DNA from 2 places in the Faecalimicrobium sp. JNUCC 81 genome. Region 1 is predicted to be linked to the other one. Evidence: a T-box and tRNA genes for the amino acid it is inferred to sense, from the RefSeq annotation. Region 1 holds a T-box; the other holds one or more tRNA genes.
The links. A T-box is a leader RNA that pairs with one kind of tRNA and senses whether it is charged. The one in region 1 lies ahead of serS (serine--tRNA ligase), so its partner is inferred to be a tRNA-Ser.
Positions count from the first base shown of each region.

Region 2: it has a tRNA-Ser gene. The T-box ahead of serS (serine--tRNA ligase) is inferred to sense a tRNA for this amino acid. The anticodon was not compared.

Region 1 covers NZ_CM132203.1:3,811,356-3,825,828, reverse strand. Annotated here, with positions in the region: gene JNUCC81_RS18925 (ATP-binding protein) at 1-373, shown strand, start outside; gene JNUCC81_RS18920 (SigB/SigF/SigG family RNA polymerase sigma factor) at 373-1,149, shown strand; rRNA gene JNUCC81_RS18915 (16S ribosomal RNA) at 1,331-2,833, shown strand; tRNA gene JNUCC81_RS18910 (tRNA-Ala) at 2,968-3,043, shown strand; rRNA gene JNUCC81_RS18905 (23S ribosomal RNA) at 3,214-6,115, shown strand; rRNA gene rrf (5S ribosomal RNA) at 6,280-6,396, shown strand; tRNA gene JNUCC81_RS18895 (tRNA-Leu) at 6,402-6,490, shown strand; tRNA gene JNUCC81_RS18890 (tRNA-Ile) at 6,501-6,577, shown strand; rRNA gene JNUCC81_RS18885 (16S ribosomal RNA) at 6,688-8,190, shown strand; tRNA gene JNUCC81_RS18880 (tRNA-Ala) at 8,325-8,400, shown strand; rRNA gene JNUCC81_RS18875 (23S ribosomal RNA) at 8,571-11,472, shown strand; tRNA gene JNUCC81_RS18870 (tRNA-Gly) at 11,532-11,605, shown strand; rRNA gene rrf (5S ribosomal RNA) at 11,615-11,731, shown strand; T-box leader at 12,070-12,275, shown strand; gene serS (serine--tRNA ligase) at 12,504-13,787, shown strand; gene JNUCC81_RS18855 (nucleoside deaminase) at 14,094-14,473, shown strand, end outside.
Region 2 covers NZ_CM132203.1:131,522-145,994, forward strand. Annotated here, with positions in the region: gene lysS (lysine--tRNA ligase) at 1-329, shown strand, start outside; gene JNUCC81_RS00700 (hypothetical protein) at 686-871, shown strand; rRNA gene JNUCC81_RS00705 (16S ribosomal RNA) at 1,114-2,616, shown strand; tRNA gene JNUCC81_RS00710 (tRNA-Ala) at 2,752-2,827, shown strand; rRNA gene JNUCC81_RS00715 (23S ribosomal RNA) at 3,011-5,912, shown strand; rRNA gene rrf (5S ribosomal RNA) at 6,071-6,187, shown strand; tRNA gene JNUCC81_RS00725 (tRNA-Glu) at 6,222-6,296, shown strand; tRNA gene JNUCC81_RS00730 (tRNA-Val) at 6,304-6,379, shown strand; tRNA gene JNUCC81_RS00735 (tRNA-Asp) at 6,385-6,461, shown strand; tRNA gene JNUCC81_RS00740 (tRNA-Asn) at 6,478-6,553, shown strand; tRNA gene JNUCC81_RS00745 (tRNA-Thr) at 6,558-6,632, shown strand; tRNA gene JNUCC81_RS00750 (tRNA-Tyr) at 6,641-6,725, shown strand; tRNA gene JNUCC81_RS00755 (tRNA-Gly) at 6,735-6,808, shown strand; tRNA gene JNUCC81_RS00760 (tRNA-Arg) at 6,825-6,901, shown strand; tRNA gene JNUCC81_RS00765 (tRNA-Gln) at 6,909-6,984, shown strand; tRNA gene JNUCC81_RS00770 (tRNA-Lys) at 6,999-7,074, shown strand; tRNA gene JNUCC81_RS00775 (tRNA-Ser) at 7,078-7,166, shown strand; tRNA gene JNUCC81_RS00780 (tRNA-Ser) at 7,183-7,275, shown strand; tRNA gene JNUCC81_RS00785 (tRNA-Pro) at 7,292-7,368, shown strand; tRNA gene JNUCC81_RS00790 (tRNA-Ile) at 7,377-7,453, shown strand; tRNA gene JNUCC81_RS00795 (tRNA-Trp) at 7,463-7,538, shown strand; tRNA gene JNUCC81_RS00800 (tRNA-Pro) at 7,566-7,642, shown strand; tRNA gene JNUCC81_RS00805 (tRNA-Ile) at 7,650-7,726, shown strand; tRNA gene JNUCC81_RS00810 (tRNA-Phe) at 7,731-7,806, shown strand; tRNA gene JNUCC81_RS00815 (tRNA-Met) at 7,825-7,901, shown strand; rRNA gene JNUCC81_RS00820 (16S ribosomal RNA) at 8,014-9,516, shown strand; tRNA gene JNUCC81_RS00825 (tRNA-Ala) at 9,568-9,643, shown strand; rRNA gene JNUCC81_RS00830 (23S ribosomal RNA) at 9,889-12,790, shown strand; rRNA gene rrf (5S ribosomal RNA) at 12,894-13,010, shown strand; tRNA gene JNUCC81_RS00840 (tRNA-Leu) at 13,017-13,105, shown strand; tRNA gene JNUCC81_RS00845 (tRNA-Met) at 13,119-13,194, shown strand; tRNA gene JNUCC81_RS00850 (tRNA-Glu) at 13,201-13,275, shown strand; tRNA gene JNUCC81_RS00855 (tRNA-Gly) at 13,285-13,358, shown strand; tRNA gene JNUCC81_RS00860 (tRNA-Val) at 13,371-13,446, shown strand; tRNA gene JNUCC81_RS00865 (tRNA-Asp) at 13,452-13,528, shown strand; tRNA gene JNUCC81_RS00870 (tRNA-Asn) at 13,545-13,620, shown strand; tRNA gene JNUCC81_RS00875 (tRNA-Gly) at 13,654-13,728, shown strand; tRNA gene JNUCC81_RS00880 (tRNA-Arg) at 13,739-13,815, shown strand; gene cdaA (diadenylate cyclase CdaA) at 13,978-14,473, shown strand, end outside.

The sequences.
Region 1 (14,473 bases):
AAATCCTGAATATGTAGGTATTATAAGACTAACTACTTCAGGAATAGCTAATAAAATAGGTTTTTCAATAGATGATATAGAAGATATGAAGGTAGCTGTGTCAGAAGCTTGTACTAATGCAATTAAGCATAGTAATGATAATGTATTCAATATAACATTTATCATATTAGAAAATGGACTTACTATAGAAATTCAAGATAATGGTAAAGGTTATGACATAGAAAATGCAGTTCAACCTGATTTAGAGAATCCAAAAGAAAATGGATTAGGACTGTTTATAATACAAACATTAATGGATGATGTAAGTATAGAGTCAAAAGAAAACCAAGGTACAATAGTAAGGATGACTAAATATTTAGGAGTTGATATTTAATGAAAAATGTAGCTAGTGCTACAGATTACCTAAATATGGATACAAAAGAGCTATTTAAGATATATAGTAAAGATAAGAACAACAAAGAACTTAGAAACACTCTTATCGAAAGGCATCTATATTTAGTAAACTTGCTAGCGAAAAAGTATATAAATAAAGGTGTTGAGTTTGAAGATATATATCAGGTTGCTTCATTGGCACTAATATATGCTATAGATAGGTATGATATAGAAAAAGGATATGAATTTTCTAGCTTTGCAACTCCAACTATAATAGGAGAAATAAAAAAGTATTTTAGAGATAAAGTGTGGACTTTGAGAGTACCTAGACGTGTACAAGAGTTAAGCAAGAAAATAAGTGAAGCTAAAGTTGCTTTAGAGCAAGAGAATAAGAGACACCCTAAGGTAAAAGATATAGCTAATTATATAGGATGTAGTGAAGAGGATGTATTAGAAGCTATGGAAGCCTCATATGGATACCAGCCGATATCTCTAGATTCTTCAAGTAATGATGATTCTGAAGATAAAGATATAACTCTTATAGATAAAATAGGACAAGAAGAAAGTAGCTTTGGAAATATAGAACAAAAAGATTTTGTAAATAAATTTATGGAAAATTTAAATGAATTAGAAACTAAAATATTTAAGGATAGATTCTTCTTAGATAAAACTCAATCTACAATAGCGAAAGAATTAGAGATATCTCAAATGACTGTTTCTAGGCTGGAAAGAAAGATAATAGAGAAGCTTAGAAAAGAGTATGAAAAAAATATTTAAAAAACTTTAAAAAAAGTATTGACCTACTGTTTAATATATAGTATATTATTACTTGTCCTTAAGAAAAGGGCAAAGCAAAAATGAACTTTGAAAATTAAACAGTAGGTTAATTTATAGAATTTGAAACAACCAAACAAACAAAGCCAGATATATAACAGTATCTGAGCCCAAGTCAAAACTTATATTTAAGAGTTTGATCCTGGCTCAGGATGAACGCTGGCGGCGTGCCTAACACATGCAAGTCGAGCGATTTCCTTCGGGAAAGAGCGGCGGACGGGTGAGTAACGCGTGGGTAACCTGCCCTGTACACACGGATAACATACCGAAAGGTATGCTAATACGGGATAACATGAGAGAGTCGCATGACTTTTTTATCAAAGATTTATCGGTACAGGATGGACCCGCGTCTGATTAGCTAGTTGGTAAGGTAACGGCTTACCAAGGCGACGATCAGTAGCCGACCTGAGAGGGTGATCGGCCACATTGGAACTGAGACACGGTCCAAACTCCTACGGGAGGCAGCAGTGGGGAATATTGCACAATGGGCGAAAGCCTGATGCAGCAACGCCGCGTGAGCGATGAAGGCCTTCGGGTCGTAAAGCTCTGTCCTCAAGGAAGATAATGACGGTACTTGAGGAGGAAGCCCCGGCTAACTACGTGCCAGCAGCCGCGGTAATACGTAGGGGGCTAGCGTTATCCGGAATTACTGGGCGTAAAGGGTGCGTAGGTGGTTTCTTAAGTCAGAGGTGAAAGGCTACGGCTCAACCGTAGTAAGCCTTTGAAACTGAGAAACTTGAGTGCAGGAGAGGAGAGTAGAATTCCTAGTGTAGCGGTGAAATGCGTAGATATTAGGAGGAATACCAGTTGCGAAGGCGGCTCTCTGGACTGTAACTGACACTGAGGCACGAAAGCGTGGGGAGCAAACAGGATTAGATACCCTGGTAGTCCACGCCGTAAACGATGAGTACTAGCTGTCGGAGGTTACCCCCTTCGGTGGCGCAGCTAACGCATTAAGTACTCCGCCTGGGAAGTACGCTCGCAAGAGTGAAACTCAAAGGAATTGACGGGGACCCGCACAAGTAGCGGAGCATGTGGTTTAATTCGAAGCAACGCGAAGAACCTTACCTAAGCTTGACATCCTTTTGACCTCTCCCTAATCGGAGATTTCCCTTCGGGGACAGAAGTGACAGGTGGTGCATGGTTGTCGTCAGCTCGTGTCGTGAGATGTTGGGTTAAGTCCCGCAACGAGCGCAACCCTTGCCTTTAGTTGCCAGCATTAAGTTGGGCACTCTAGAGGGACTGCCAGGGATAACCTGGAGGAAGGTGGGGATGACGTCAAATCATCATGCCCCTTATGCTTAGGGCTACACACGTGCTACAATGGGTGGTACAGAGGGCAGCCAAGTCGTGAGGCGGAGCTAATCCCTTAAAGCCATTCTCAGTTCGGATTGTAGGCTGAAACTCGCCTACATGAAGCTGGAGTTACTAGTAATCGCAGATCAGAATGCTGCGGTGAATGCGTTCCCGGGTCTTGTACACACCGCCCGTCACACCACGGAAGTTGGGGGCGCCCGAAGCCGGTTTGCTAACCTTTTGGAAGCGGCCGTCGAAGGTGAAATCAATAACTGGGGTGAAGTCGTAACAAGGTAGCCGTATCGGAAGGTGCGGCTGGATCACCTCCTTTCTAAGGAGAATTACCTACTGTTTAATTTTGAGAGTTCTTATTTTTTTGTGAAAAACGAATAAAAACTTGCTAAAAATATTGACAAAAATCGACAAATATAGTAAAATATATTTCGTTGAAAAAGTTAATAACATGGGGGTGTAGCTCAGCTGGGAGAGCACTTGCCTTGCACGCAAGGGGTCAGGAGTTCGATCCTCCTCATCTCCACCATATTAGTACTTTGAAAACTGCATAACATTTAGTGATATGACATCATTTTATATATAGACAATGAAGTCTTTAAAATAAGCTAGACAGATAAGTCTTTAAAATCAACTTTAAGCACTGGAATAAACTGAGTGAATACGAAGTTTGTTCAGTAGCGATAACTTTTAATAACTGGTCAAGTTATTAAGGGTGCAGGGCGGATGCCTTGGCACTAGGAGCCGATGAAGGACGCGATAAGCTGCGATAAGCTTCGGGGAGTTGCACGTAAACTTTGATCCGAAGATTTCCGAATGAGGAAACTCACTTAGAGTAATGTCTAAGTATCGTTAAGTGAATACATAGCTTAGCGAGGGGAACCGGGGGAACTGAAACATCTAAGTACCCGGAGGAAAAGAAAGAAATTCGATTCCGTAAGTAGCGGCGAGCGAACGCGGAACAGGCCAAACCAATGAAGTTTTCTTCGTTGGGGTTGCGGACATATCATAAACGAAGAGGTCATCGTAAGTGAAGAGAGTTGGAAAGCTCCGCCATAGAAGGTAATAGCCCTGTATTTGAAACGATAATTCTTTAGATATGATCCAGAGTACCACGGGACACGTGAAACCCTGTGGGAAGCAGGAGGGACCATCCTCCAAGCCTAAATACTACCTAGTGACCGATAGCGCATAGTACCGTGAGGGAAAGGTGAAAAGAACCCCGGGAGGGGAGTGAAATAGAACCTGAAACCCTGCACTTACAAGCTGTGGGAGCACATTATTTGTGTGACCGCGTACTTTTTGTAGAACGGGCCAACGAGTTACGTTAAGTAGCAAGGTTAAGCACTTAAGGTGCGGAGCCGTAGCGAAAGCGAGTCTTAAATGGGCGCTTAAGTTACTTGACGTAGACCCGAAACCGGGCGACCTATCCATGAGCAGGTTGAAGCGAAAGTAAAATTTCGTGGAGGACCGAACCCACGAGCGTTGAAAAGCTCGGGGATGACTTGTGGATAGCGGTGAAATTCCAATCGAGCCCGGAGATAGCTGGTTCTCCCCGAAATAGCTTTAGGGCTAGCCTCAAGGTTGAGAGAAGCGGAGGTAGAGCACTGAATGTCCTAGGGGGTATTGCACTTACCGAAGACTATCAAACTCCGAATGCCGTATTCTTATACTTGGGAGTCAGACTGTGGGTGATAAGATTCATAGTCGAAAGGGCAACAGCCCAGATCGTCAGCTAAGGTCCCTAAATGTACGTTAAGTGGTAAAGGATGTGGGATTGCACAGACAACCAGGATGTTGGCTTAGAAGCAGCCACTCATTTAAAGAGTGCGTAATAGCTCACTGGTCGAGTGATCCTGCGCCGAAAATTTCCGGGGCTAAAACGTACTACCGAAGCTACGGCATCATTATGATGGGTAGGGGAGCTTCGTATGCAGGCTGAAGCGTGACCGTAAGGACGCGTGGACAGTATACGAGTGAGAATGTTGGCATGAGTAGCGAGACGTGGGTGAGAATCCCACGGGCCGTAAACCCAAGGTTTCCAGGGGAAGGTTCGTCCGCCCTGGGTTAGTCGGGACCTAAGCCGAGGCCGAAAGGCGTAGGTGATGGACAACAGGTTGATATTCCTGTACCGCCAATAAACGCTTGAGAAATGGGATGACACAGTAGGATAAGCTAACCACACTGTTGGTTATGTGTGGCTAAGTACTGAGGCAGTCAAGATAGGCAAATCCGTCTTGATAATGCTGGGGTACGATGGGGAGCGAAATTTAGTAGCGAAGTAGCTGATTTCACACTGTCAAGAAAAGTCTCTATCGAGTTTAAAGGCGCCCGTACCTCAAACCGACACAGGTGGGTGAGGAGAGTATCCTAAGGCCAGCGAGAGAACTATTGTTAAGGAACTCGGCAAAATGACCCCGTAACTTAGGGAGAAGGGGTGCCATCCTTTGGATGGCCGCAGAGAATAGGCCCAAGCGACTGTTTACCAAAAACACAGGTTTCTGCTAAGTCGCAAGACGATGTATAGGAGCTGACGCCTGCCCGGTGCTGGAAGGTTAAGGGGATCTGTTAGAGCAATCGAAGCAGTGAACTTAAGCCCCAGTAAACGGCGGCCGTAACTATAACGGTCCTAAGGTAGCGAAATTCCTTGTCGGGTAAGTTCCGACCCGCACGAAAGGCGTAACGATTTGGGCACTGTCTCAACAATAGACTCGGTGAAATTGTAATCCCGGTGAAGATGCCGGGTACCTGCGACAGGACGGAAAGACCCCATGGAGCTTTACTGTAGCTTGACGTTGGGTCTTGGTACTACATGTACAGGATAGGTGGGAGACTTTGAAGCATGAACGCCAGTTTGTGTGGAGTCATCCTTGGGATACCACCCTTGTAGTACTGGGATCCTAACCAGAGGCCTTGAATCAGGTCTTGGGACACCGTCAGGTGGGCAGTTTGACTGGGGCGGTCGCCTCCCAAAGAGTAACGGAGGCGCTCAAAGGTTCTCTCAGTACGGTCGGAAATCGTACGAAGAGTGTAAAGGCAAAAGAGAGCTTGATTGCAAGACATACAGGTCGAGCAAGGACGAAAGTCGGACTTAGTGATCCGGTGGTTCCGCATGGAAGGGCCATCGCTCAACGGATAAAAGCTACCCTGGGGATAACAGGCTTATCTCCCCCAAGAGTCCACATCGACGGGGAGGTTTGGCACCTCGATGTCGGCTCATCACATCCTGGGGCTGTAGTAGGTCCCAAGGGTTGGGCTGTTCGCCCATTAAAGTGGTACGCGAGCTGGGTTCAGAACGTCGTGAGACAGTTCGGTCCCTATCCGTCGCAGGCGTAGGAAATTTGAGGAGACCTGTCCTTAGTACGAGAGGACCGGGATGGACGTACCTCTGGTGTACCAGTTGTTCTGCCAAGGGCATGGCTGGGTAGCTATGTACGGAATGGATAAGCGCTGAAAGCATCTAAGCGCGAAGCCAACTTCAAGATAAGATTTCCCACCGTAAGGGTAAGACCCCAGGAAGACTACCTGGTTGATAGGTCGAAGGTGTAAGTGCAGTAATGTATTTAGCTTATCGATACTAATAGGTCGAGGACTTGACCTCAATTTAAAATGATAATTTCAATAAATGTTTGCAGTTTTCAGAGTATTAACTCTAAAAATGTTATTACTTAGAAAAATATGAAAATATTTCACAAAAAGTGTTGACATTGATAACTTAAGATGGTATTATAATACTTGTCTTAAAACAAAAGAATAAACACAATATGTGGTTACAATAGCAAAGAGGATACACCTGTTCCCATTCCGAACACAGAAGTTAAGCTCTTTAGCGCTGATGGTACTTGGTGGGCAACTGCCTGGGAGAGTAAGACGTAGCCACGTGATGTGCCGAAGTGGCGGAACTGGCAGACGCACAGGACTTAAAATCCTGCGGGACTTACCTCCCGTACCGGTTCGATTCCGGTCTTCGGCACCATAATTTATTAGGACCATTAGCTCAGTTGGTTAGAGCGCCCGGCTCATAACCGGTAGGTCCGGGGTTCGAGTCCCTGATGGTCCACCATAATAAATTAATTAAGAACTTTGAAAATTAAACAGTAGGTTAATTTATAGAATTTGAAACAACCAAACAAAGCCAGATATATAACAGTATCTGAGCCCAAGTCAAAACTTATATTTAAGAGTTTGATCCTGGCTCAGGATGAACGCTGGCGGCGTGCCTAACACATGCAAGTCGAGCGATTTCCTTCGGGAAAGAGCGGCGGACGGGTGAGTAACGCGTGGGTAACCTGCCCTGTACACACGGATAACATACCGAAAGGTATGCTAATACGGGATAACATGAGAGAGTCGCATGACTTTTTTATCAAAGATTTATCGGTACAGGATGGACCCGCGTCTGATTAGCTAGTTGGTAAGGTAACGGCTTACCAAGGCGACGATCAGTAGCCGACCTGAGAGGGTGATCGGCCACATTGGAACTGAGACACGGTCCAAACTCCTACGGGAGGCAGCAGTGGGGAATATTGCACAATGGGCGAAAGCCTGATGCAGCAACGCCGCGTGAGCGATGAAGGCCTTCGGGTCGTAAAGCTCTGTCCTCAAGGAAGATAATGACGGTACTTGAGGAGGAAGCCCCGGCTAACTACGTGCCAGCAGCCGCGGTAATACGTAGGGGGCTAGCGTTATCCGGAATTACTGGGCGTAAAGGGTGCGTAGGTGGTTTCTTAAGTCAGAGGTGAAAGGCTACGGCTCAACCGTAGTAAGCCTTTGAAACTGAGAAACTTGAGTGCAGGAGAGGAGAGTAGAATTCCTAGTGTAGCGGTGAAATGCGTAGATATTAGGAGGAATACCAGTTGCGAAGGCGGCTCTCTGGACTGTAACTGACACTGAGGCACGAAAGCGTGGGGAGCAAACAGGATTAGATACCCTGGTAGTCCACGCCGTAAACGATGAGTACTAGCTGTCGGAGGTTACCCCCTTCGGTGGCGCAGCTAACGCATTAAGTACTCCGCCTGGGAAGTACGCTCGCAAGAGTGAAACTCAAAGGAATTGACGGGGACCCGCACAAGTAGCGGAGCATGTGGTTTAATTCGAAGCAACGCGAAGAACCTTACCTAAGCTTGACATCCTTTTGACCTCTCCCTAATCGGAGATTTCCCTTCGGGGACAGAAGTGACAGGTGGTGCATGGTTGTCGTCAGCTCGTGTCGTGAGATGTTGGGTTAAGTCCCGCAACGAGCGCAACCCTTGCCTTTAGTTGCCAGCATTAAGTTGGGCACTCTAGAGGGACTGCCAGGGATAACCTGGAGGAAGGTGGGGATGACGTCAAATCATCATGCCCCTTATGCTTAGGGCTACACACGTGCTACAATGGGTGGTACAGAGGGCAGCCAAGTCGTGAGGCGGAGCTAATCCCTTAAAGCCATTCTCAGTTCGGATTGTAGGCTGAAACTCGCCTACATGAAGCTGGAGTTACTAGTAATCGCAGATCAGAATGCTGCGGTGAATGCGTTCCCGGGTCTTGTACACACCGCCCGTCACACCACGGAAGTTGGGGGCGCCCGAAGCCGGTTTGCTAACCTTTTGGAAGCGGCCGTCGAAGGTGAAATCAATAACTGGGGTGAAGTCGTAACAAGGTAGCCGTATCGGAAGGTGCGGCTGGATCACCTCCTTTCTAAGGAGAATTACCTACTGTTTAATTTTGAGAGTTCTTATTTTTTTGTGAAAAACGAATAAAAACTTGCTAAAAATATTGACAAAAATCGACAAATATAGTAAAATATATTTCGTTGAAAAAGTTAATAACATGGGGGTGTAGCTCAGCTGGGAGAGCACTTGCCTTGCACGCAAGGGGTCAGGAGTTCGATCCTCCTCATCTCCACCATATTAGTACTTTGAAAACTGCATAACATTTAGTGATATGACATCATTTTATATATAGACAATGAAGTCTTTAAAATAAGCTAGACAGATAAGTCTTTAAAATCAACTTTAAGCACTGGAATAAACTGAGTGAATACGAAGTTTGTTCAGTAGCGATAACTTTTAATAACTGGTCAAGTTATTAAGGGTGCAGGGCGGATGCCTTGGCACTAGGAGCCGATGAAGGACGCGATAAGCTGCGATAAGCTTCGGGGAGTTGCACGTAAACTTTGATCCGAAGATTTCCGAATGAGGAAACTCACTTAGAGTAATGTCTAAGTATCGTTAAGTGAATACATAGCTTAGCGAGGGGAACCGGGGGAACTGAAACATCTAAGTACCCGGAGGAAAAGAAAGAAATTCGATTCCGTAAGTAGCGGCGAGCGAACGCGGAACAGGCCAAACCAATGAAGTTTTCTTCGTTGGGGTTGCGGACATATCATAAACGAAGAGGTCATCGTAAGTGAAGAGAGTTGGAAAGCTCCGCCATAGAAGGTAATAGCCCTGTATTTGAAACGATAATTCTTTAGATATGATCCAGAGTACCACGGGACACGTGAAACCCTGTGGGAAGCAGGAGGGACCATCCTCCAAGCCTAAATACTACCTAGTGACCGATAGCGCATAGTACCGTGAGGGAAAGGTGAAAAGAACCCCGGGAGGGGAGTGAAATAGAACCTGAAACCCTGCACTTACAAGCTGTGGGAGCACATTATTTGTGTGACCGCGTACTTTTTGTAGAACGGGCCAACGAGTTACGTTAAGTAGCAAGGTTAAGCACTTAAGGTGCGGAGCCGTAGCGAAAGCGAGTCTTAAATGGGCGCTTAAGTTACTTGACGTAGACCCGAAACCGGGCGACCTATCCATGAGCAGGTTGAAGCGAAAGTAAAATTTCGTGGAGGACCGAACCCACGAGCGTTGAAAAGCTCGGGGATGACTTGTGGATAGCGGTGAAATTCCAATCGAGCCCGGAGATAGCTGGTTCTCCCCGAAATAGCTTTAGGGCTAGCCTCAAGGTTGAGAGAAGCGGAGGTAGAGCACTGAATGTCCTAGGGGGTATTGCACTTACCGAAGACTATCAAACTCCGAATGCCGTATTCTTATACTTGGGAGTCAGACTGTGGGTGATAAGATTCATAGTCGAAAGGGCAACAGCCCAGATCGTCAGCTAAGGTCCCTAAATGTACGTTAAGTGGTAAAGGATGTGGGATTGCACAGACAACCAGGATGTTGGCTTAGAAGCAGCCACTCATTTAAAGAGTGCGTAATAGCTCACTGGTCGAGTGATCCTGCGCCGAAAATTTCCGGGGCTAAAACGTACTACCGAAGCTACGGCATCATTATGATGGGTAGGGGAGCTTCGTATGCAGGCTGAAGCGTGACCGTAAGGACGCGTGGACAGTATACGAGTGAGAATGTTGGCATGAGTAGCGAGACGTGGGTGAGAATCCCACGGGCCGTAAACCCAAGGTTTCCAGGGGAAGGTTCGTCCGCCCTGGGTTAGTCGGGACCTAAGCCGAGGCCGAAAGGCGTAGGTGATGGACAACAGGTTGATATTCCTGTACCGCCAATAAACGCTTGAGAAATGGGATGACACAGTAGGATAAGCTAACCACACTGTTGGTTATGTGTGGCTAAGTACTGAGGCAGTCAAGATAGGCAAATCCGTCTTGATAATGCTGGGGTACGATGGGGAGCGAAATTTAGTAGCGAAGTAGCTGATTTCACACTGTCAAGAAAAGTCTCTATCGAGTTTAAAGGCGCCCGTACCTCAAACCGACACAGGTGGGTGAGGAGAGTATCCTAAGGCCAGCGAGAGAACTATTGTTAAGGAACTCGGCAAAATGACCCCGTAACTTAGGGAGAAGGGGTGCCATCCTTTGGATGGCCGCAGAGAATAGGCCCAAGCGACTGTTTACCAAAAACACAGGTTTCTGCTAAGTCGCAAGACGATGTATAGGAGCTGACGCCTGCCCGGTGCTGGAAGGTTAAGGGGATCTGTTAGAGCAATCGAAGCAGTGAACTTAAGCCCCAGTAAACGGCGGCCGTAACTATAACGGTCCTAAGGTAGCGAAATTCCTTGTCGGGTAAGTTCCGACCCGCACGAAAGGCGTAACGATTTGGGCACTGTCTCAACAATAGACTCGGTGAAATTGTAATCCCGGTGAAGATGCCGGGTACCTGCGACAGGACGGAAAGACCCCATGGAGCTTTACTGTAGCTTGACGTTGGGTCTTGGTACTACATGTACAGGATAGGTGGGAGACTTTGAAGCATGAACGCCAGTTTGTGTGGAGTCATCCTTGGGATACCACCCTTGTAGTACTGGGATCCTAACCAGAGGCCTTGAATCAGGTCTTGGGACACCGTCAGGTGGGCAGTTTGACTGGGGCGGTCGCCTCCCAAAGAGTAACGGAGGCGCTCAAAGGTTCTCTCAGTACGGTCGGAAATCGTACGAAGAGTGTAAAGGCAAAAGAGAGCTTGATTGCAAGACATACAGGTCGAGCAAGGACGAAAGTCGGACTTAGTGATCCGGTGGTTCCGCATGGAAGGGCCATCGCTCAACGGATAAAAGCTACCCTGGGGATAACAGGCTTATCTCCCCCAAGAGTCCACATCGACGGGGAGGTTTGGCACCTCGATGTCGGCTCATCACATCCTGGGGCTGTAGTAGGTCCCAAGGGTTGGGCTGTTCGCCCATTAAAGTGGTACGCGAGCTGGGTTCAGAACGTCGTGAGACAGTTCGGTCCCTATCCGTCGCAGGCGTAGGAAATTTGAGGAGACCTGTCCTTAGTACGAGAGGACCGGGATGGACGTACCTCTGGTGTACCAGTTGTTCTGCCAAGGGCATGGCTGGGTAGCTATGTACGGAATGGATAAGCGCTGAAAGCATCTAAGCGCGAAGCCAACTTCAAGATAAGATTTCCCACCGTAAGGGTAAGACCCCAGGAAGACTACCTGGTTGATAGGTCGAAGGTGTAAGTGCAGTAATGTATTTAGCTTATCGATACTAATAGGTCGAGGACTTGACCTCAATTTAAAATGATAAATTTAATAAATGTTTGCAGTTTTCAGAGTATTAACTCTAAAATTGCGGGTGTAGCTCAATGGTAGAGTTCCGGCCTTCCAAGCCGGCTGTGAGGGTTCGATCCCCTTCACCCGCTCCATAAAGATTATGTGGTTATTATAGCAAAGAGGATACACCTGTTCCCATTCCGAACACAGAAGTTAAGCTCTTTAGCGCCGATGGTACTTGGTGGGCAACTGCCTGGGAGAGTAAGACATAGCCACGTAATCTTTTTTATTTTAAGACTTTAGATTTATATAATCTAAAGTCTTTTTATATATTAAATTATAAAAGTTTATAAATATATTGTTATTTTTATAAGGGAATTAAAAAATAAAATTTTATAAATACAACTAGTTCTTACTACTAAATTATCAATTAAACTGCATAATAAGACAGATAAAAAATAAATTTATAAAAAAATTAGCATTAAATTTTATATAAAGAACATAGTATTAAACAGTATTTGGTAAATTATAAAAATAAAAATTATAAAAATATAGAATAATAGTATTGAAAGTTGTTAATATATATAATATAATGAATATCAAATAAAACAAATAGTAAAAAGCAAAGAAGGAAATTAGTAAAAAGCAAATTTATATTCAGAGATTGAGTGGTTGGTGAGAACTCATTATAATGGTTTTTGAATCTATTCCGGAGCTTCTAGTAAAAAGCTAGACGTATACCTACGTTACAGGTCTGAGAGGATTATATGTTTATATAATCAATTAGGGTGGCAACGCGGATCAAAGACTTTCGTCCCTTTTGTAGGGAATACGAAGGTCTTTTTTTATTACAATAAATCAAACAAGCGCTTGTAAAATTAAATTTATTTTAGTATATACCATTAAAAATAACGTTACCATTACTGAGAATTGATAAAAAATCAATAAATAAAAAAATAGTTTATATTAAGTAACATTTTCCGTATAGTTTCAAAAGGGTGAAGGATTTAATAAATATATTTAGATTATAAAAAATAGGAGGACAATAAAATGTTAGATATCAAAAGAATAAGAGAAAATTTAGAAGATATTAAAAAAGCTATGGATAGAAGAGGGGAAAAGGAGTTTGACCTTGATGCTGTAGTGGAATTAGATGATAAAAGAAGAGAATTACTTAAAGAAGTTGAAGTAATGAAAAATGAATTAAATGTTGAATCAAAGAAAATACCTCAACTTATAAAAGAAGGTAAAGATGTTGAAGAAGCTAAAGCGGAGTTAAAAGAATTATCTGATAAGATAAAAGGATTTGATGAAAAAGTTAGAGAAGTTGAAGCTGACATGGAATATAGATTAATGAGAATACCAAATGTTCCTCATCCAGATGTTCCACAAGGAACTACTGATGAAGATAACGTTCAAGTAAGAACTTGGGGAGAACCTACTAAGTTTGATTTTGAAGAAAAAGCTCACTGGGATATAGGAACAGGACTTGGAATATTAGATTTTGAGGCAGCTGGTAAAATAACTGGATCAAGATTTACTTTATATAAAGGATTAGGAGCTAGACTTGAAAGAGCTTTAATAAACTTCTTCTTAAACACTCATACAGATGAGCATGGATATACAGAAGTATTACCACCATTCATGGCTAATAGAACTAGTTTTGTAGGAACAGGACAATTACCTAAGTTTGAAGAAGATATGTTTAAATTAGAAGGATTAGATTACTTCTTAGTACCAACTGCTGAAGTTCCTGTAACTAATATACACAGAGATGAGATATTAACAGCTGAACAATTACCAGTAAAATATTGTGCATACACTCCATGCTTTAGATCAGAAGCAGGGTCTGCTGGTAGAGATACAAGAGGTTTAGTAAGACAACATCAATTCAATAAAGTTGAATTAGTTAAGTTCGTTGATCCTGAGAAATCTTACGAAGAATTAGAAGCTTTAACTAATGATGCTGAAAAAATGTTACAATTATTAGGATTACCTTACAGAGTAGTTAGAATATGTACAGGAGATTTAGGATTCACTGCTGCATTTAAATATGACCTAGAAGTATGGATGCCAAGTTACAACAGATACGTTGAAATATCTTCTTGTTCAAACTTTGAAGATTTCCAAGCTAGAAGAGCTGGAATAAGATTTAAGAGAGATAAAAAATCTAAATCTGAATTTGTTCATACATTAAATGGATCAGGATTAGCAGTAGGAAGAAGTTTAGCTGCTATATTAGAAAACTACCAACAAGCTGATGGATCTGTAGTAGTTCCAGAAGCATTAAGACCATACATGGGTGTAGATGTTATAAAGAAGAATGAATTATAAGATATAAATACTTATTAATTATACAAGAGAGCTTATATAAGCTCTCTCCTTTTATTTAAAGACTTTATTTTATGTAGTTTAGTATTTAAAAATAATCTTTATAATATAGAAGATATATATCCTTAAAAAGTAATATTTACAAAAACAGAAATTTAAGAGTAGTTTATATAAATGTTTTAATGTTTTAAGGGAAAATTAGAGATTATAATTATAAGATTTTATATTTTTTAAGTACAAATTAAATTTAAGTTGAATTATAAATACAATTGTGATAATATAAAACTGTTATAAGTTTTAGGAGGAAATATGGAAAAGTCATTCTATATGAAAGAAGCATTAAAAGAAGCATATAAAGCATATGAAAAAAAAGAGACACCTATAGGAGCTGTAATTGTTAAAGATGGTCAGATAATAGCAAGAGCACATAATCTTACAGAAGAATTAAACGACTGTACAGCTCATGCAGAAATATTAGCTATAAAACAAGCAGCAGAGAAGTTAGGTGGATGGAGACTTATTGATTGTGATTTATATGTAACTATGGAACCCTGTATTATGTGTAGTGGGGCAATAGTAAACTCAAGAATAAAAAAACTTATAATAGGAACTAAGCATATAAAAAATTCATACACTGAAAAGCAGCATGAATTCAAAATAGATTATTATAAAGACAATAACGTTGATAT
Region 2 (14,473 bases), 150 kb from region 1:
TTGAAGACCCAAGAAGAACTGATAGATTTGAAGCGTTTGCAAATAAATGGGAATTAGCTAATGCTTTCTCTGAATTAAATGACCCAATTGACCAAAAAGGAAGATTCATGGATCAAATGAGAAAGAAAGAATTAGGTGATGATGAAGCTTGTGATATGGATGAAGATTTCATAAATGCATTAGAAGTAGGATTACCTCCTACAGGTGGACTTGGAATAGGTATGGATAGAGTTATGATGTTATTAACTAACTCACCATCGATAAGAGACGTAATTTTATTCCCAACGATGAAGCCAATAGATAATAGCCAAAATAAAATAGAAGAGTAATCTTCATAATATAAAACCCTCTAGATTGAATTATTCTATCTAGAGGGTTTTTGTATTGAGGATAAATAAAATATCAAGTAAATTGACTATTAGAATTTAATATATTAAATAATTAGTAATAAAAAATTATATTTTGGTATAATCTTTTTTTTATTTGGAAAAATATAAAGCGAAATTACTATTAAACTTACAGTAAATATTAAAAATTACTAAATAATTGTGCAGATTAAAAGTTTTTAATGATAAAAAATAACTTAAATAAATCTATTATGAAAGTATATAGAGGAATTTTTGTAAAGGAAATGTGAATAAAAATAAAGAATACCTTATAAAATAAAATTTTGGAGGGTATTTAAATGTCTCAAATGATGAGTTGGTTATGTTTAATATGTGTAACTTTTTTAGTTTTCGATATTATGTTTTATTTTTGTAAAGATGCATTAAAAATTTGCCAAGGTGTAGATGTATCAAAGGTTAAAAAGGTTTCTAAAGTTAGGACTAGAGAAAGTGCTTATGGATATGAACATAAAATAGCAAAATAAAATTAAAAATTTTTAAAAAAAGTCTTGACCATAAAAAATAAAGGTGGTATAGTATTACTTGTCCAAGAGATAAGGACAAAATAAAAATAAAAAATCAACAAAAAAGTCTTGAAATTAAAAAGTTTTTAAGATAGAATAGTTGAGTAAGAACTTTGAAAATTAAACAGTAGGTTAATTTATAGAATTTGAAACAACCAAACAAAGCCAGATATATAACAGTATCTGAGCCCAAGTCAAAACTTATATTTAAGAGTTTGATCCTGGCTCAGGATGAACGCTGGCGGCGTGCCTAACACATGCAAGTCGAGCGATTTCCTTCGGGAAAGAGCGGCGGACGGGTGAGTAACGCGTGGGTAACCTGCCCTGTACACACGGATAACATACCGAAAGGTATGCTAATACGGGATAACATGAGAGAGTCGCATGGCTTTTTTATCAAAGCTCCGGCGGTACAGGATGGACCCGCGTCTGATTAGCTAGTTGGTAAGGTAACGGCTTACCAAGGCGACGATCAGTAGCCGACCTGAGAGGGTGATCGGCCACATTGGAACTGAGACACGGTCCAAACTCCTACGGGAGGCAGCAGTGGGGAATATTGCACAATGGGCGAAAGCCTGATGCAGCAACGCCGCGTGAGCGATGAAGGCCTTCGGGTCGTAAAGCTCTGTCCTCAAGGAAGATAATGACGGTACTTGAGGAGGAAGCCCCGGCTAACTACGTGCCAGCAGCCGCGGTAATACGTAGGGGGCTAGCGTTATCCGGAATTACTGGGCGTAAAGGGTGCGTAGGTGGTTTCTTAAGTCAGAGGTGAAAGGCTACGGCTCAACCGTAGTAAGCCTTTGAAACTGAGAAACTTGAGTGCAGGAGAGGAGAGTAGAATTCCTAGTGTAGCGGTGAAATGCGTAGATATTAGGAGGAATACCAGTTGCGAAGGCGGCTCTCTGGACTGTAACTGACACTGAGGCACGAAAGCGTGGGGAGCAAACAGGATTAGATACCCTGGTAGTCCACGCCGTAAACGATGAGTACTAGCTGTCGGAGGTTACCCCCTTCGGTGGCGCAGCTAACGCATTAAGTACTCCGCCTGGGAAGTACGCTCGCAAGAGTGAAACTCAAAGGAATTGACGGGGACCCGCACAAGTAGCGGAGCATGTGGTTTAATTCGAAGCAACGCGAAGAACCTTACCTAAGCTTGACATCCTTTTGACCTCTCCCTAATCGGAGATTTCCCTTCGGGGACAAAAGTGACAGGTGGTGCATGGTTGTCGTCAGCTCGTGTCGTGAGATGTTGGGTTAAGTCCCGCAACGAGCGCAACCCTTGCCTTTAGTTGCCAGCATTAAGTTGGGCACTCTAGAGGGACTGCCAGGGATAACCTGGAGGAAGGTGGGGATGACGTCAAATCATCATGCCCCTTATGCTTAGGGCTACACACGTGCTACAATGGGTGGTACAGAGGGCAGCCAAGTCGTGAGGCGGAGCTAATCCCTTAAAGCCATTCTCAGTTCGGATTGTAGGCTGAAACTCGCCTACATGAAGCTGGAGTTACTAGTAATCGCAGATCAGAATGCTGCGGTGAATGCGTTCCCGGGTCTTGTACACACCGCCCGTCACACCACGGAAGTTGGGGGCGCCCGAAGCCGGTTTGCTAACCTTTTGGAAGCGGCCGTCGAAGGTGAAATCAATAACTGGGGTGAAGTCGTAACAAGGTAGCCGTATCGGAAGGTGCGGCTGGATCACCTCCTTTCTAAGGAGAATTACCTACTGTTTAATTTTGAGAGTTCTTATTTTTGTGAAAATAAAATAAAAACTTGCATGAAAATATTGACAAAATTCAATGAAAATAGTAAAATATAATTCGTTGAAAAATGTTAATAATTATGGGGGTGTAGCTCAGCTGGGAGAGCACTTGCCTTGCACGCAAGGGGTCAGGAGTTCGATCCTCCTCATCTCCACCATTAGTACTTTGATCAATGCAATAAATTGAATTAATATGAAATTTGTTCGTTGGCGATGTACATTAGTACTTTGAAAACTGCATAACATTTAGTGATATGACATCATTTTATATATATGAAGAAGATAACTTCTAAAAATATCAATGACAAGAAAAGTCGTAAAAATTACAACTTTTAATAACTGGTCAAGTTATTAAGGGTGCAGGGCGGATGCCTTGGCACTAGGAGCCGATGAAGGACGCGATAAGCTGCGATAAGCTTCGGGGAGTTGCACGTAAACTTTGATCCGAAGATTTCCGAATGAGGAAACTCACTTAGAGTAATGTCTAAGTATCGTTAAGTGAATACATAGCTTAGCGAGGGGAACTCGGGGAACTGAAACATCTAAGTACCCGGAGGAAAAGAAAGAAATTCGATTCCGTAAGTAGCGGCGAGCGAACGCGGAACAGGCCAAACCAATGAAGTTTTCTTTGTTGGGGTTGCGGACATATCATAAACGAAGAGGCTATTGTAGACGAAGAGAGTTGGAAAGCTCCGCTATAAAGTGTAACAGCCACGTAGTCAAAACGAGAAGACTTCAGATATGATCCAGAGTACCACGGGACACGTGAAACCCTGTGGGAAGCAGGAGGGACCATCCTCCAAGCCTAAATACTACCTAGTGACCGATAGCGCATAGTACCGTGAGGGAAAGGTGAAAAGAACCCCGGGAGGGGAGTGAAATAGAACCTGAAACCCTGCACTTACAAGCTGTGGGAGCACATTACTTGTGTGACCGCGTACTTTTTGTAGAACGGGCCAACGAGTTACGTTAAGTAGCAAGGTTAAGCACTTAAGGTGCGGAGCCGTAGCGAAAGCGAGTCTTAAATGGGCGCTTAAGTTACTTGACGTAGACCCGAAACCGGGCGACCTATCCATGAGCAGGTTGAAGCGAAAGTAAAATTTCGTGGAGGACCGAACCCACGAGCGTTGAAAAGCTCGGGGATGACTTGTGGATAGCGGTGAAATTCCAATCGAGCCCGGAGATAGCTGGTTCTCCCCGAAATAGCTTTAGGGCTAGCCTCAAGGTTGAGAGAAGCGGAGGTAGAGCACTGAATGTCCTAGGGGGTATTGCACTTACCGAAGACTATCAAACTCCGAATGCCGTATTCTTATACTTGGGAGTCAGACTGTGGGTGATAAGATTCATAGTCGAAAGGGCAACAGCCCAGATCGTCAGCTAAGGTCCCTAAATGTACGTTAAGTGGTAAAGGATGTGGGATTGCACAGACAACCAGGATGTTGGCTTAGAAGCAGCCACTCATTTAAAGAGTGCGTAATAGCTCACTGGTCGAGTGATCCTGCGCCGAAAATTTCCGGGGCTAAAACGTACTACCGAAGCTACGGCATCATTATGATGGGTAGGGGAGCTTCGTATGCAGGCTGAAGCGTGACCGTAAGGACACGTGGACAGTATACGAGTGAGAATGTTGGCATGAGTAGCGAGACGTGGGTGAGAATCCCACGGGCCGTAAACCCAAGGTTTCCAGGGGAAGGTTCGTCCGCCCTGGGTTAGTCGGGACCTAAGCCGAGGCCGAAAGGCGTAGGTGATGGACAACAGGTTGATATTCCTGTACCGCCAATAAACGCTTGAGAAATGGGATGACACAGTAGGATAAGCTAACCACACTGTTGGTTATGTGTGGCTAAGTACTGAGGCAGTCAAGATAGGCAAATCCGTCTTGATAATGCTGGGGTACGATGGGGAGCGAAATTTAGTAGCGAAGTAGCTGATTTCACACTGTCAAGAAAAGTCTCTATCGAGTTTAAAGGCGCCCGTACCTCAAACCGACACAGGTGGGTGAGGAGAGTATCCTAAGGCCAGCGAGAGAACTATTGTTAAGGAACTCGGCAAAATGACCCCGTAACTTAGGGAGAAGGGGTGCCATCCTTTGGATGGCCGCAGAGAATAGGCCCAAGCGACTGTTTACCAAAAACACAGGTTTCTGCTAAGTCGCAAGACGATGTATAGGAGCTGACGCCTGCCCGGTGCTGGAAGGTTAAGGGGATCTGTTAGAGCAATCGAAGCAGTGAACTTAAGCCCCAGTAAACGGCGGCCGTAACTATAACGGTCCTAAGGTAGCGAAATTCCTTGTCGGGTAAGTTCCGACCCGCACGAAAGGCGTAACGATTTGGGCACTGTCTCAACAATAGACTCGGTGAAATTGTAATCCCGGTGAAGATGCCGGGTACCTGCGACAGGACGGAAAGACCCCATGGAGCTTTACTGTAGCTTGACGTTGGGTCTTGGTACTACATGTACAGGATAGGTGGGAGACTTTGAAGCATGAACGCCAGTTTGTGTGGAGTCATCCTTGGGATACCACCCTTGTAGTACTGGGATCCTAACCAGAGGCCTTGAATCAGGTCTTGGGACACCGTCAGGTGGGCAGTTTGACTGGGGCGGTCGCCTCCCAAAGAGTAACGGAGGCGCTCAAAGGTTCTCTCAGTACGGTCGGAAATCGTACGAAGAGTGTAAAGGCAAAAGAGAGCTTGATTGCAAGACATACAGGTCGAGCAAGGACGAAAGTCGGACTTAGTGATCCGGTGGTTCCGCATGGAAGGGCCATCGCTCAACGGATAAAAGCTACCCTGGGGATAACAGGCTTATCTCCCCCAAGAGTCCACATCGACGGGGAGGTTTGGCACCTCGATGTCGGCTCATCACATCCTGGGGCTGTAGTAGGTCCCAAGGGTTGGGCTGTTCGCCCATTAAAGTGGTACGCGAGCTGGGTTCAGAACGTCGTGAGACAGTTCGGTCCCTATCCGTCGCAGGCGTAGGAAATTTGAGGAGACCTGTCCTTAGTACGAGAGGACCGGGATGGACGTACCTCTGGTGTACCAGTTGTTCTGCCAAGGGCATGGCTGGGTAGCTATGTACGGAATGGATAAGCGCTGAAAGCATCTAAGCGCGAAGCCAACTTCAAGATAAGATTTCCCACCGTAAGGGTAAGACCCCAGGAAGACTACCTGGTTGATAGGTCGAAGGTGTAAGTGCAGTAATGTATTTAGCTTATCGATACTAATAGGTCGAGGACTTGACCAATAATTTAAAATGATTAATTCAATAAATGTTTGCAGTTTTCAGAGTATTAATTTATATTTTTCCACTAAAAAAGTTTAAAAAATATAAAAAAGGGTATTGACGTTTTTGATAAAAAATGTTAATATAATACTTGTCCAAGAAATGGACATAAAATACAATGTGGTTATAATAGCAAAGAGGATACACCTGTTCCCATTCCGAACACAGAAGTTAAGCTCTTTAGCGCTGATGGTACTTGGCGGGCAACTGCCTGGGAGAGTAAGACATAGCCACGTTGATATTCTAAACTAATAGTTTAGAATGGTGTTAGGCCCATTGGTCAAGCGGTCAAGACACCGCCCTTTCACGGCGGTAACAGGGGTTCGATTCCCCTATGGGTCACCAATATCCCGGGACTATAGCTCAGCTGGGAGAGCACCTGCCTTACAAGCAGGGGGTCACAGGTTCGAGCCCTGTTAGTCCCACCATTCGCGGCCTGGTAGTTCAGCTGGTTAGAATGCCAGCCTGTCACGCTGGAGGTCGAGGGTTCGAGTCCCTTCCAGGTCGCCAAATTAATTTAATATGCGGGAATATGGCTCAGTTGGTAGAGCAATTGACTGTTAATCAATGGGTCACAGGTTCGAGTCCTGTTATTCCCGCCAATTAGCTGGTGTGGCTCAACGGTAGAGCAGCTGACTTGTAATCAGCAGGTTGTAGGTTCGATTCCTATCACCAGCTCCATGAAAAACGGAGGATTTCCCGAGCGGCCAAAGGGGGCAGACTGTAAATCTGTTATCGACGATTTCGGTGGTTCGAATCCACCATCCTCCACCAATTAAATATGCGGGTGTAGCTCAATGGTAGAGTTCCGGCCTTCCAAGCCGGCTGTGAGGGTTCGATCCCCTTCACCCGCTCCATTGAATCATATAATGTGGGTGCATAGCTCAGCTGGATAGAGCAACGCCCTTCTAAGGCGTGTGTCCGGGGTTCGAATCCCTGTGCGCTCACCACAATTATAGGGGATTCGCCAAGTCGGTAAGGCATAGCACTTTGACTGCTACATGCGTAGGTTCGAGTCCTGCATCCCCTGCCAACTTAATTAAATATGATCCATTAGCTCAGTCGGTAGAGCACCTGACTTTTAATCAGGGTGTCCCGCGTTCGAGTCGCGGATGGATCACCAATTGGAGAGGTGTCCGAGTGGTTTAAGGAGCTGGTCTTGAAAACCAGTGATGCTTAACGGCACCGTGGGTTCGAATCCCACCCTCTCCGCCATTTTAATTTAATATTCGGAGAAGTACTCAAGTGGCTCAAGAGGATCCCCTGCTAAGGGATTAGGCTGGATTAAACCGGTGCGAGGGTTCGAATCCCTCCTTCTCCGCCAATTTTTGTTTTTATGTCGAGGTATAGCGCAGTTTGGTAGCGCACTTGGTTTGGGACCATGGGGCCGGGGGTTCGAGTCCCTCTACCTCGACCAATAAGTTTGGACCATTAGCTCAGTTGGTTAGAGCGCCCGGCTCATAACCGGTAGGTCCGGGGTTCGAGTCCCTGATGGTCCACCATAAATTCATAGGGGTATAGCTCAGTTGGTAGAGCGTCGGTCTCCAAAACCGTGCGCCGGGGGTTCGAGTCCCTCTACCCCTGCCATTTAAAATTAAAATTATAAGTTAATGTCGAGGTATAGCGCAGTTTGGTAGCGCACTTGGTTTGGGACCATGGGGCCGGGGGTTCGAGTCCCTCTACCTCGACCAATAAGTTGGGCCTATAGCTCAGGTGGTTAGAGCGCACGCCTGATAAGCGTGAGGTCGCTGGTTCGAGTCCAGCTAGGCCCACCAATTTGCCCAGATAGCTCAGTCGGTAGAGCAGGGGACTGAAAATCCCCGTGTCGGTGGTTCGATTCCGCCTCTGGGCACCAAAACATATTAATGAATATGGCGGTATAGCTTAGTTGGCTAGAGCGTTCGGTTCATACCCGAAAGGTCACAGGTTCGACTCCTGTTACCGCTACCAACTTAAACTATTATTAAGAACTTTGAAAATTAAACAGTAGGTTAATTTATAGAATTTGAAACAACCAAACAAAGCCAGATATATAACAGTATCTGAGCCCAAGTCAAAACTTATATTTAAGAGTTTGATCCTGGCTCAGGATGAACGCTGGCGGCGTGCCTAACACATGCAAGTCGAGCGATTTCCTTCGGGAAAGAGCGGCGGACGGGTGAGTAACGCGTGGGTAACCTGCCCTGTACACACGGATAACATACCGAAAGGTATGCTAATACGGGATAACATGAGAGAGTCGCATGGCTTTTTTATCAAAGCTCCGGCGGTACAGGATGGACCCGCGTCTGATTAGCTAGTTGGTAAGGTAACGGCTTACCAAGGCGACGATCAGTAGCCGACCTGAGAGGGTGATCGGCCACATTGGAACTGAGACACGGTCCAAACTCCTACGGGAGGCAGCAGTGGGGAATATTGCACAATGGGCGAAAGCCTGATGCAGCAACGCCGCGTGAGCGATGAAGGCCTTCGGGTCGTAAAGCTCTGTCCTCAAGGAAGATAATGACGGTACTTGAGGAGGAAGCCCCGGCTAACTACGTGCCAGCAGCCGCGGTAATACGTAGGGGGCTAGCGTTATCCGGAATTACTGGGCGTAAAGGGTGCGTAGGTGGTTTCTTAAGTCAGAGGTGAAAGGCTACGGCTCAACCGTAGTAAGCCTTTGAAACTGAGAAACTTGAGTGCAGGAGAGGAGAGTAGAATTCCTAGTGTAGCGGTGAAATGCGTAGATATTAGGAGGAATACCAGTTGCGAAGGCGGCTCTCTGGACTGTAACTGACACTGAGGCACGAAAGCGTGGGGAGCAAACAGGATTAGATACCCTGGTAGTCCACGCCGTAAACGATGAGTACTAGCTGTCGGAGGTTACCCCCTTCGGTGGCGCAGCTAACGCATTAAGTACTCCGCCTGGGAAGTACGCTCGCAAGAGTGAAACTCAAAGGAATTGACGGGGACCCGCACAAGTAGCGGAGCATGTGGTTTAATTCGAAGCAACGCGAAGAACCTTACCTAAGCTTGACATCCTTTTGACCTCTCCCTAATCGGAGATTTCCCTTCGGGGACAGAAGTGACAGGTGGTGCATGGTTGTCGTCAGCTCGTGTCGTGAGATGTTGGGTTAAGTCCCGCAACGAGCGCAACCCTTGCCTTTAGTTGCCAGCATTAAGTTGGGCACTCTAGAGGGACTGCCAGGGATAACCTGTAGGAAGGTGGGGATGACGTCAAATCATCATGCCCCTTATGCTTAGGGCTACACACGTGCTACAATGGGTGGTACAGAGGGCAGCCAAGTCGTGAGGCGGAGCTAATCCCTTAAAGCCATTCTCAGTTCGGATTGTAGGCTGAAACTCGCCTACATGAAGCTGGAGTTACTAGTAATCGCAGATCAGAATGCTGCGGTGAATGCGTTCCCGGGTCTTGTACACACCGCCCGTCACACCACGGAAGTTGGGGGCGCCCGAAGCCGGTTTGCTAACCTTTTGGAAGCGGCCGTCGAAGGTGAAATCAATAACTGGGGTGAAGTCGTAACAAGGTAGCCGTATCGGAAGGTGCGGCTGGATCACCTCCTTTCTAAGGAGAATTACCTACTGTTTAATTTTGAGAGTTCTTAAAACTCTATATGGGGGTGTAGCTCAGCTGGGAGAGCACTTGCCTTGCACGCAAGGGGTCAGGAGTTCGATCCTCCTCATCTCCACCATTTCGTTGTTTGAGCAACGGATGTTACTGAACGTATGTGAAGTAATATCGTTGGCGACATGCGAAGCATTTTAGTACTTTGAAAACTGCATAACATTTAGTGATATGACATCATTTTATATATATGAAGAAGATAACTTCTAAAAATATCAACGACACGATAAGTCATTAAAATATCAAACTTTGAGTAACGTAATAAACTGAGTGAATACGAAGTTTGTTCGTTGACGAAACACTTTAATAACTGGTCAAGTTATTAAGGGTGCAGGGCGGATGCCTTGGCACTAGGAGCCGATGAAGGACGCGATAAGCTGCGATAAGCTTCGGGGAGTTGCACGTAAACTTTGATCCGAAGATTTCCGAATGAGGAAACTCACTTAGAGTAATGTCTAAGTATCGTTAAGTGAATACATAGCTTAGCGAGGGGAACTCGGGGAACTGAAACATCTAAGTACCCGGAGGAAAAGAAAGAAATTCGATTCCGTAAGTAGCGGCGAGCGAACGCGGAACAGGCCAAACCAATGAAGTTTTCTTTGTTGGGGTTGCGGACATATCATAAACGAAGAGGCTATTGTAGACGAAGAGAGTTGGAAAGCTCCGCTATAAAGTGTAACAGCCACGTAGTCAAAACGAGAAGACTTCAGATATGATCCAGAGTACCACGGGACACGTGAAACCCTGTGGGAAGCAGGAGGGACCATCCTCCAAGCCTAAATACTACCTAGTGACCGATAGCGCATAGTACCGTGAGGGAAAGGTGAAAAGAACCCCGGGAGGGGAGTGAAATAGAACCTGAAACCCTGCACTTACAAGCTGTGGGAGCACATTACTTGTGTGACCGCGTACTTTTTGTAGAACGGGCCAACGAGTTACGTTAAGTAGCAAGGTTAAGCACTTAAGGTGCGGAGCCGTAGCGAAAGCGAGTCTTAAATGGGCGCTTAAGTTACTTGACGTAGACCCGAAACCGGGCGACCTATCCATGAGCAGGTTGAAGCGAAAGTAAAATTTCGTGGAGGACCGAACCCACGAGCGTTGAAAAGCTCGGGGATGACTTGTGGATAGCGGTGAAATTCCAATCGAGCCCGGAGATAGCTGGTTCTCCCCGAAATAGCTTTAGGGCTAGCCTCAAGGTTGAGAGAAGCGGAGGTAGAGCACTGAATGTCCTAGGGGGTATTGCACTTACCGAAGACTATCAAACTCCGAATGCCGTATTCTTATACTTGGGAGTCAGACTGTGGGTGATAAGATTCATAGTCGAAAGGGCAACAGCCCAGATCGTCAGCTAAGGTCCCTAAATGTACGTTAAGTGGTAAAGGATGTGGGATTGCACAGACAACCAGGATGTTGGCTTAGAAGCAGCCACTCATTTAAAGAGTGCGTAATAGCTCACTGGTCGAGTGATCCTGCGCCGAAAATTTCCGGGGCTAAAACGTACTACCGAAGCTACGGCATCATTATGATGGGTAGGGGAGCTTCGTATGCAGGCTGAAGCGTGACCGTAAGGACACGTGGACAGTATACGAGTGAGAATGTTGGCATGAGTAGCGAGACGTGGGTGAGAATCCCACGGGCCGTAAACCCAAGGTTTCCAGGGGAAGGTTCGTCCGCCCTGGGTTAGTCGGGACCTAAGCCGAGGCCGAAAGGCGTAGGTGATGGACAACAGGTTGATATTCCTGTACCGCCAATAAACGCTTGAGAAATGGGATGACACAGTAGGATAAGCTAACCACACTGTTGGTTATGTGTGGCTAAGTACTGAGGCAGTCAAGATAGGCAAATCCGTCTTGATAATGCTGGGGTACGATGGGGAGCGAAATTTAGTAGCGAAGTAGCTGATTTCACACTGTCAAGAAAAGTCTCTATCGAGTTTAAAGGCGCCCGTACCTCAAACCGACACAGGTGGGTGAGGAGAGTATCCTAAGGCCAGCGAGAGAACTATTGTTAAGGAACTCGGCAAAATGACCCCGTAACTTAGGGAGAAGGGGTGCCATCCTTTGGATGGCCGCAGAGAATAGGCCCAAGCGACTGTTTACCAAAAACACAGGTTTCTGCTAAGTCGCAAGACGATGTATAGGAGCTGACGCCTGCCCGGTGCTGGAAGGTTAAGGGGATCTGTTAGAGCAATCGAAGCAGTGAACTTAAGCCCCAGTAAACGGCGGCCGTAACTATAACGGTCCTAAGGTAGCGAAATTCCTTGTCGGGTAAGTTCCGACCCGCACGAAAGGCGTAACGATTTGGGCACTGTCTCAACAATAGACTCGGTGAAATTGTAATCCCGGTGAAGATGCCGGGTACCTGCGACAGGACGGAAAGACCCCATGGAGCTTTACTGTAGCTTGACGTTGGGTCTTGGTACTACATGTACAGGATAGGTGGGAGACTTTGAAGCATGAACGCCAGTTTGTGTGGAGTCATCCTTGGGATACCACCCTTGTAGTACTGGGATCCTAACCAGAGGCCTTGAATCAGGTCTTGGGACACCGTCAGGTGGGCAGTTTGACTGGGGCGGTCGCCTCCCAAAGAGTAACGGAGGCGCTCAAAGGTTCTCTCAGTACGGTCGGAAATCGTACGAAGAGTGTAAAGGCAAAAGAGAGCTTGATTGCAAGACATACAGGTCGAGCAAGGACGAAAGTCGGACTTAGTGATCCGGTGGTTCCGCATGGAAGGGCCATCGCTCAACGGATAAAAGCTACCCTGGGGATAACAGGCTTATCTCCCCCAAGAGTCCACATCGACGGGGAGGTTTGGCACCTCGATGTCGGCTCATCACATCCTGGGGCTGTAGTAGGTCCCAAGGGTTGGGCTGTTCGCCCATTAAAGTGGTACGCGAGCTGGGTTCAGAACGTCGTGAGACAGTTCGGTCCCTATCCGTCGCAGGCGTAGGAAATTTGAGGAGACCTGTCCTTAGTACGAGAGGACCGGGATGGACGTACCTCTGGTGTACCAGTTGTTCTGCCAAGGGCATGGCTGGGTAGCTATGTACGGAATGGATAAGCGCTGAAAGCATCTAAGCGCGAAGCCAACTTCAAGATAAGATTTCCCACCGTAAGGGTAAGACCCCAGGAAGACTACCTGGTTGATAGGTCGAAGGTGTAAGTGCAGTAATGTATTTAGCTTATCGATACTAATAGGTCGAGGACTTGACCATAATTTAAAATGATTAGTATATTAAATGTTTGTAGTTTTCAGAGTATTAACTCTACTAACAAATATTAATTTTAATGTTTGTTTGCCTTAAATGAATACATTAATGTGGTTATAATAGCAAGGAGGATACACCTGTTCCCATTCCGAACACAGAAGTTAAGCTCTTTAGCGCTGATGGTACTTGGTGGGCAACTGCCTGGGAGAGTAAGACATAGCCACGTTAATGTGCCGAAGTGGCGGAACTGGCAGACGCACAGGACTTAAAATCCTGCGGGACTTACCTCTCGTACCGGTTCGATTCCGGTCTTCGGCACCATTTATATTAATATCGCGGAGTGGAGCAGTTGGCAGCTCGTCGGGCTCATAACCCGAAGGTCGTAGGTTCGAGTCCTGCCTCCGCAACCAATTTATGGCCCATTGGTCAAGCGGTCAAGACACCGCCCTTTCACGGCGGTAACAGGGGTTCGATTCCCCTATGGGTCACCAATTAAATATGCGGGTGTAGCTCAATGGTAGAGTTCCGGCCTTCCAAGCCGGCTGTGAGGGTTCGATCCCCTTCACCCGCTCCAGATTAAACTTATGGGACTATAGCTCAGCTGGGAGAGCACCTGCCTTACAAGCAGGGGGTCACAGGTTCGAGCCCTGTTAGTCCCACCATTTATGGCCTGGTAGTTCAGCTGGTTAGAATGCCAGCCTGTCACGCTGGAGGTCGAGGGTTCGAGTCCCTTCCAGGTCGCCAAATTAATTTAATATGCGGGAATATGGCTCAGTTGGTAGAGCAATTGACTGTTAATCAATGGGTCACAGGTTCGAGTCCTGTTATTCCCGCCACTATAAATTATATATGTAATACAAACTAAATATGCGGGAATAGTTCAGTGGTAGAGCGCAACCTTGCCAAGGTTGAAGTCGCGAGTTCGAATCTCGTTTCCCGCTCCATATAAAATATGGGTGCATAGCTCAGCTGGATAGAGCAACGCCCTTCTAAGGCGTGTGTCCGGGGTTCGAATCCCTGTGCGCTCACCAATAGAAAGTTTCACAAATGTGAAACTTTTTTTTTATATAAATTTATTTAAATAAAATTTATAATTATTTACTATACTTTAAATAATTTGTATATAGTTAGAGTAATATAGTATAATACATAGTGTAAATGATTAAGAACTTATCAGACAGGAGGAATTAACTGTGGATATAAATTCTTTTTTGAGAAGTTTCTTTGATACAATTTTTAATTTGACCATAAATGATATAGTGGATATATTAATAGTAGCGTATTTATTTTATAAAATATTTATGTTTATAAAAGATACAAGGGCAGAACAAGTCTTTAAAGGTATACTATTGTTATTAGTAGCCACACAGCTTAGTGATACTTTTAAATTACATACATTATATTGGATATTAGTTAATGCATTAGATTTTGGAGTTATTGCTGCACTTATAATATTCCAACCAGAACTTAGAGCAGGCCTTGAACACATAGGTAGAGCAAAGTTTAATATATTTGGAAAAAATGGTACAAATACACCAGAAGAAACTCTTAATAAAACAATAGAAGAAATAGTAGAAGCACTATATTCATTATCAAGACAAAAAATAGGGGCCCTTATTATTATGGAAAGACAAACTAAAATAGGAGAAATAATAAATACGGGAACTAGTATAGACGGTGAAGTATCAA